DNA from 3 places in the Marinomonas epiphytica genome. Region 3 is predicted to be linked to each of the others. Evidence: riboswitches for the same ligand, from Rfam matches in the RefSeq annotation. Region 3 holds a riboswitch; each other region holds the start of a gene.
The links. A riboswitch is a leader RNA that binds a small molecule or an ion and turns the genes downstream of it on or off. The one in region 3 is predicted to bind thiamine pyrophosphate.
Positions count from the first base shown of each region.

Region 1: linked by a shared signal. The riboswitch ahead of thiD (bifunctional hydroxymethylpyrimidine kinase/phosphomethylpyrimidine kinase) and the one ahead of thiB (thiamine ABC transporter substrate binding subunit) in region 3 are both predicted to bind thiamine pyrophosphate.
Region 2: linked by a shared signal. The riboswitch ahead of thiC (phosphomethylpyrimidine synthase ThiC) and the one ahead of thiB (thiamine ABC transporter substrate binding subunit) in region 3 are both predicted to bind thiamine pyrophosphate.

Region 1 covers NZ_BAAGVX010000033.1:177,185-179,448, reverse strand. The annotation lists gene ACYVGZ_RS11140 (allantoate amidohydrolase) at 1-176, shown strand, start outside; cobalamin riboswitch at 267-410, shown strand; gene ACYVGZ_RS11135 (energy-coupling factor ABC transporter permease) at 475-1,146, shown strand; TPP riboswitch at 1,244-1,348, shown strand; gene thiD (bifunctional hydroxymethylpyrimidine kinase/phosphomethylpyrimidine kinase) at 1,419-2,264, shown strand, end outside; gene ACYVGZ_RS11125 (ABC transporter ATP-binding protein) at 2,254-2,264, shown strand, end outside.
Region 2 covers NZ_BAAGVX010000002.1:176,434-178,697, reverse strand. The annotation lists gene rsmI (16S rRNA (cytidine(1402)-2'-O)-methyltransferase) at 1-627, shown strand, start outside; TPP riboswitch at 693-797, shown strand; gene thiC (phosphomethylpyrimidine synthase ThiC) at 978-2,264, shown strand, end outside.
Region 3 covers NZ_BAAGVX010000026.1:266,471-268,734, reverse strand. The annotation lists gene thiP (thiamine/thiamine pyrophosphate ABC transporter permease) at 1-329, opposite strand, end outside; gene thiB (thiamine ABC transporter substrate binding subunit) at 367-1,365, opposite strand; TPP riboswitch at 1,420-1,542, opposite strand; gene ACYVGZ_RS06325 (3-deoxy-D-manno-octulosonic acid transferase) at 1,565-2,264, opposite strand, start outside.

The sequences.
Region 1 (2,264 bases), on a different contig from region 3:
ACTATGGAGAGCAGCATGCATTGGCCCCAGGAGATGAGCTTGTTGTGGTCTTATTTAACAGCCAAGTACATTCACTTTATGAAATCACCACTTTAATAAAGAGCGGGCAAGATTTACATCAATTGAGTGGCGATGATGTGCTCTTTTTGCATCAACAAGTCGTAGCGGCTTGTTAGCCAAAGTGACTATAAACCATGCGTAATTGATATTTTTGAGATTGCGTTCAGTCGTATCTGAACGTATTCTCGAGGTTCAGAGTAGACGCTCTGAACACAGGCTATGAAGGTGTCAGTAGTAACTGGTGAAACTGGGAAATAGGTATGTGCAAACAAAACCTATGCTGCCCCCGCAACGGTAAGTTTACCTAAGTGTAAATCAGCCCGGAGACCGGCCTTCATATTAGATAATATAAGCTTGCTTATATTGGTTAATTAGACTCATACGGGTGGTGTGAGGCTCATTAGGGAAATTATTATGCATATTGAACCCGGTGTCGTAGACGGCGCCAAGATTATTTTAAGTTACGCTACCGCTGTAGCAGGCTTTGGACTTGCTGCCAAAGCAAGTGTGGAAACCATTAAAGAGTCAGGCTTAGGCTCGCTTGTTGGGCGAAGTGTGCTCACCAGTTTACTGGTATTTTTCTTCTTTGAAGTGATGCCACATCATGGGGTGGGGGTGTCAGAAGTCCACTTCATCTTAGGATCCACCTTGTTTTTACTGTTTGGCGCAGGGGCTGCATCAATTGGCTTGCTGATGGGACTTTTATTACAAGGCATTCTGTTCGCGCCTTTTGATCTGCCTCAGTACGGCATGAACGTCACCACCTTGCTGTTACCTTTATTCGCAATGGGAATAGTTGCCCGCCGCATTATTCCTGCGCACACAGCCTATGTAGATTTATCTTACCAACAGGCTCTAAAACTGTCGCTAACTTACCAAGGTGGCATTATCGCTTGGGTGGCATTTTGGGCGTTTTATGGTCAAGGCTTCTCAGCGGAAAACCTAACGGCAGTGGCCAGTTTTGGTTTAGCCTACCTAAGCGTGGTGCTAATTGAGCCCGTTTTAGATCTGGCTGTACTTGCTGGCGCAAAAGGGCTTGCTGGGCTGAAACAAACTCGTTTACTTGAGGCGCGTTTGTACCGCTAGCGTTAAAAACATACTAAAGCCGCCTTTGTTGAAGCAACAAAGGCGGCTTTTTCATTTTATAAGCAGTTGATCTTTAAGCAAGACTTGCTACTATGTTGGCATATAGTCGGGGGGCCTAATATTGGCTGAGAGTGCACAAAGTTGCAGACCCGTTGAACCTGATTCAGTTAACACTGGCGTAGGGAACTATTCTTCTTGTTTGTAGCTTTATACACCCAAGGTTTCGCATCGCGCGAATTGATGTAGTTTTTTACGCTCGCTATGGAGCTACTATGTCAAACTTGGCGTCACCAACCTCTCAACCTTCTTGCCCTATTGTGCTAACCATTGCCGGTTCTGACAGTGGTGGTGGTGCTGGTATTCAAGCAGATATTAAAGCGATTAGTGCAACAGGTGGTTATGCCTGCTCTGTGATTACCGCTGTCACGGCTCAAAATACCTTAGGCGTATCAGGCATTTTTGCTATTCCACTTGAGTTTGTGGAGCAGCAATTAGATGCTGTGTTCAGTGATCTCAATATTGCTGCAGTCAAAATTGGCATGTTAGCTGACCCAGAAATTATCCGTCTGGTAGCGAAAAAATTGTGTCAATATCAGCCTCCCTTTGTGGTAATAGACCCTGTTATGGTGGCTACTAGCGGAGATTTATTGCTTCCCGAGACGGCCATCCAGACCTTAAAAAATGAACTCTTTCACCTTGCTGATCTAATCACCCCTAACTTACCCGAAGCGGTGGCTTTAGTGGGAGAGGTTATGCCAAAAAGTGCTTCTGAATTGGTCTTATTACAAGAACAGTTGCGTTTATTGCCCGCCAAAGCCGTGCTGTTGAAAGGAGGACACTTTGACCAAGAGCCACTGAGTAGCGACTTTTTAATATTGGCTGATAAGGTGCAAACCTTTAGCGCACCAAGGGTGTCTACTAAGAATACGCACGGAACAGGCTGCACTTTATCTGCGGCTATTGCTTCTTTCTTAGCCCAAGGTCACTCGCTAGCAGGTTCAGTTCAGGCCGCAAAAGGTTACATTTCTAACGCTTTGCAACACGCTGATCGATTATCTGTTGGGCAGGGGCACGGGCCTGTACATCATTTCTATGCTGGCCATCAGTATGACCTCTCT
Region 2 (2,264 bases), on a different contig from region 3:
AGTTTGTTGGAAGAAGGGAAAAATGTTGCTTTGGTGTCTGACGCGGGTACGCCTTTAATTTCTGACCCAGGTTATCATATTGTGTCTAATTTACGGGAAAAAGGCTTGCGAGTATCCCCTGTACCGGGAGCGTGTGCTTTCATTGCGGCTCTATGTGCTTCAGGATTGGCGACAGACCAATTTTTCTTTGCGGGTTTTGTGCCTGCAAAATCTAAAGCCCGTTGCGACCTCTACGAGAGTTGGCAGTCTCAAGCTGGTACCGTGGTTTTCTATGAATCTACCCACCGTATCTACGATTCGATACAAGATTTAGACAAAGTATATGGTGATAGAGTGCAGGTTGTCATTGGCCGAGAAGTCACTAAAACCTTTGAGACCTTTTTGTCTGGTACGCCAAGTGAGCTGCTTACTCAATTTGATCAAGACGCCAACCAAATGCGTGGTGAGTTTGTAGTGATGCTGCAAATTGAAAAAATCGAAGCCAGTGCTGCAGAACAAGAGGCACAAAGGGTATTGGCGATACTTTTAGAAGATCTGCCGGTTAAACAAGCTGCTGCTATGGCAGCTAAATTAACCGGTGAAAAGAAAAACGCCCTATACAAAATGGCTTTAGAGATGAATCAATAACCGAAAGTTTTTCTCACTCCGATAGGTGAACAAGTTTACAGCTTGCTTTTTCTCAGTATACTAAGCGTCACTTGTCGGAGTGCCATATGGCTGAGATCGTACAAATAAGTACGGGATCCGCAGAACCTGATCGGGCTAATCCCCGCGTAGGAAACAAGAAAATCATTTTTCTTTTCTGCATTTTGTCGGTTTGTCTTCGCAAGTTGAATAGGGTGCAGCTACATACCTAATCAACTTGCTTTGAGTTAAACCTTCATTGTTAAGCAGTAAGTCGATATGAGTCTATCGAGCCTGCTTAAAGCGCATTTCAGACAAGCAATTTCCATAACAATATTAAAGGGAACTGCTTAATGTCGAATCCAACAACACCTAAAAGAATATCTAAGTCCAGTCGCGAAGCGTCACGTTTGCAAGCAAAGCAATTCATCGATAGCTTACAAGCAACGCCTTTTCCTGCTTCGGAACGCATTTATGTGCAAGGTAGTCAGGAAACCATCCGAGTTCCTATGCGGAAAATCCATCTTACCGATACCGTCGTTGGTTCGGACCCCGCCAAATTAACTTTTGAGCCAAATGAGCCTGTGTATGTCTACGACTGCTCTGGTCCATACGGTGACATAAATAACAAAATTGATGTTTATAAAGGCATTGATGCCATTAGAGCGAGTTGGATAGAGCAGCGTGATGATACTCAAGAATTAGATGCGGTTTCGTCTGAGTTTGCTCAATCTCGCTTGGCAGACAGTCGTTTAGACGAATTGCGTTTTAAAGCATTGCCAACAGTCCGAAAGGCGAAGTCTGGTCAGTGCGTAACGCAAATGCACTATGCCAAGAAGGGTATCATCACCCCAGAAATGGAATACATTGCTATTCGTGAAAACCAGAATTTAGCGGCCATTCAGAGTGAGCTGTTATTAAAACAACACCCAGGCCAGAGCTTTGGCGCCAATATTCAAGAGCAAATCACCCCCGAGTTTATTCGCGACGAAGTAGCCAAAGGTCGAGCGATTATCCCGAATAATATTAACCACCCAGAATCAGAGCCTATGATCATAGGGCGAAACTTTCTGGTTAAAGTGAATGCGAATATTGGCAACTCTGCTGTTACATCATCCATTGAAGAAGAGGTCGAAAAATTAGTGTGGTCGACTCGCTGGGGGGCCGATACCGTGATGGATTTGTCCACGGGGAAAAACATTCATGAAACCCGTGAATGGATTCTAAGAAACTCGCCTGTGCCAATTGGTACTGTCCCTATTTATCAGGCTTTAGAAAAAGTGGATGGTGTGGCGGAAGATCTAAATTGGCAGGTATTTCGAGACACACTAATAGAGCAAGCGGAGCAGGGAGTAGATTATTTTACGATTCATGCCGGTGTGTTATTACGTTTTGTACCAATGACGGCAAAACGATTGACGGGGATTGTTTCTCGTGGCGGCTCGATTATGGCTAAATGGTGTCTGGCCCATCATGAAGAAAACTTTTTATATACCCGCTTTAGAGAAATTTGTGAGATTTGTGCAGCCTACGACGTGTCGCTGTCGTTAGGAGATGGTTTGCGTCCTGGCTCCATTATGGACGCCAACGATGAAGCTCAAATGTCAGAACTGCGTACATTAGGTGAGCTGACAAAGGTG
Region 3 (2,264 bases):
TGATTAAGCCAGCCTGTCCGACCATACACGACCACTAAACCAAGAATGGCCACTATAGTCGGAACCACCATGGAAATAGCAAACAACTGTAATAGCCAAGCTTTTCCCCAAATTTGTCTGTGAGCGAGACAAGACACAACAGGAATAGCCACGAGAATACTGATCACACTGCTTAATAAGGCCTGCCAAAGTGAAAAGCGAATAACGCGCCATAAATAAGGCTCAGACAGGTATTCTAGCCACTGGCTAAATTCCGAGTAACGCAAAAGGGCAGCCAAACTGGCTGCCCCAACAATCACAAAACACAGCACTCCAAGGCTGGCTGGCAAGAGATGCCACCGAGCCTTGAAGGAACTCAATGCGCAATTAACGTGTCGTTGCATCGAGCCACTCGTTCACCCACGCTTTACGCTTTTTCGCCACTTGCTCTTGAGGAAGCAAAACTTGCTTGTCCACGGCTAGTGCCGGTGCAAATACTGCTGGCAATGGCTCTTTTGGAGAGACCACTGGAAGCATCCAGTTACCTGTTGGTATTTCAGACTGGAAACCTGGGCTCAAGATGAACGCCATAAATTGCTTAGCCAGCTCAGGCTGTTTAGAGCTCTTTAGCATAGCGGCCACTTCCACCTGTGGATAATAGCCTTCTGAAGCTGGCGCTGCCTTGTACTTAGTTTCCCCTTCGGCAACAACATGATAAGCAGGCGATGTGGTATAACTTAGAACAACATCAGCCTCACCTTTTAAGAACAGACTGTAGCCTTCATACCACCCTTTGGTCACAGTAACTGTATGAGAAGCGAGTTTTTCCCAGGCTTGGGGTGCCTGATCACCATAAACCGCCTTCATCCATAGCAACAAGCCTAAGCCGGGGGTACTGGTTCTTGGATCTTGGTAAATCACTTTTAGCTCTTGATTCTCAACCACTTCTTGCAAACTTGTTGGTGGCTCAGCTAAGGTTTCAGAATTATAAATAAACGCGAAATGTCCGTGGTCGAAAGGCACAAACTCCTCATCTGACCAACCACCAGCAAGCGTTACCGCCGACGTATCTACGGCATGCTTTGCTAACAAACCGCTTTGGGAAGCGGTCTGCATAAGGTTCAGGTCTAAGCCTAATAGAACATCCGCTTCACTGCTTTTACCTTCTAACTGCACACGGGACAAAATACCCACAGAAGAATCTAAGGCAATAAAGTTCACCTCGCAGTCACACTCAGCCTCAAAATTGGCTTTAATTTTTGGACCAGGCCCCCAGTCAGCCGCAAAAGAGTCATAAGTGTAAACATTTAAGGTATTGGCTACTAAGTTAGCACTGGCAAGGGCAGCTACAATGGCCACAATAGAGTTTTTCAAAGAAGGTATCACGGTGTCGCTCCTATATATAAAAAAGCGGCGCTCGGGAAAGACACAAGGTAGTTAACCAACTTGTCATCTCGATTCCTACGCCAGCACAATCTGGATCAGGTTCAATGGGTTAGCCGATAACGACCTCTCAGCGTTAGAAGAAAACTAGTTTTCTTCAAAGCACCCCATGAGATAGTGAAACGCTATTGTAAAGACTCCCTTAGAGCTTGTCTATTTGCGCTAAAGTTCGCGCCACGGCCCCTTGATTTTGCCTAGCAAAATTGAAAGCGGCTTGTCCCATGGAATGAGACATTTCTGGAGACCTCGCCAAATTCAGCAACATCTCTGACAAGGATTCAGCATCCTGGCACCGTGCCGCTGCCTGCTGCTCAACAAGCTGCTCGGTGATTTCAGCGAAGTTAAAAGTGTGTTCTCCTACCAAAAGAGGCTTTTTCAGCACGGCAGCTTCAATAGGGTTATGACCGCCACGAGGAATAAAGCTCCCTGCGACCAAAGCCACATCTGATGCTTGATAGTAATGCATCAGCTCCCCCATACTATCGCCAATGAGAACGGCAAAATCAGACCAGTTCTGAGGGGGAGTTTCACTACGCCTTCCAGTGAGTGCAAATGTTTGCTGGGCCATCCCGAACACGTCAGTGAAGCGTTCGGGGTGGCGGGGTACGATTATCAAGATGGCGTCGTGAATATGCTCTCGCAAGGTTTGATGGGCTTTTAGAAAAAGCTCATCTTCCCCCTGGTGAGTACTTGCTGCTACCCAGACAAAAGAAGTACCAATCAGCTCGCGCCAGTTCGACGCAAGAACCGCTTCACTTGGCTGAAGATCAAATTTAATGCTTCCCGTCACCTCTACATGGGAGGCACCAAGCTGGCGAAAACGCGCAGCATCATCGTCGCCA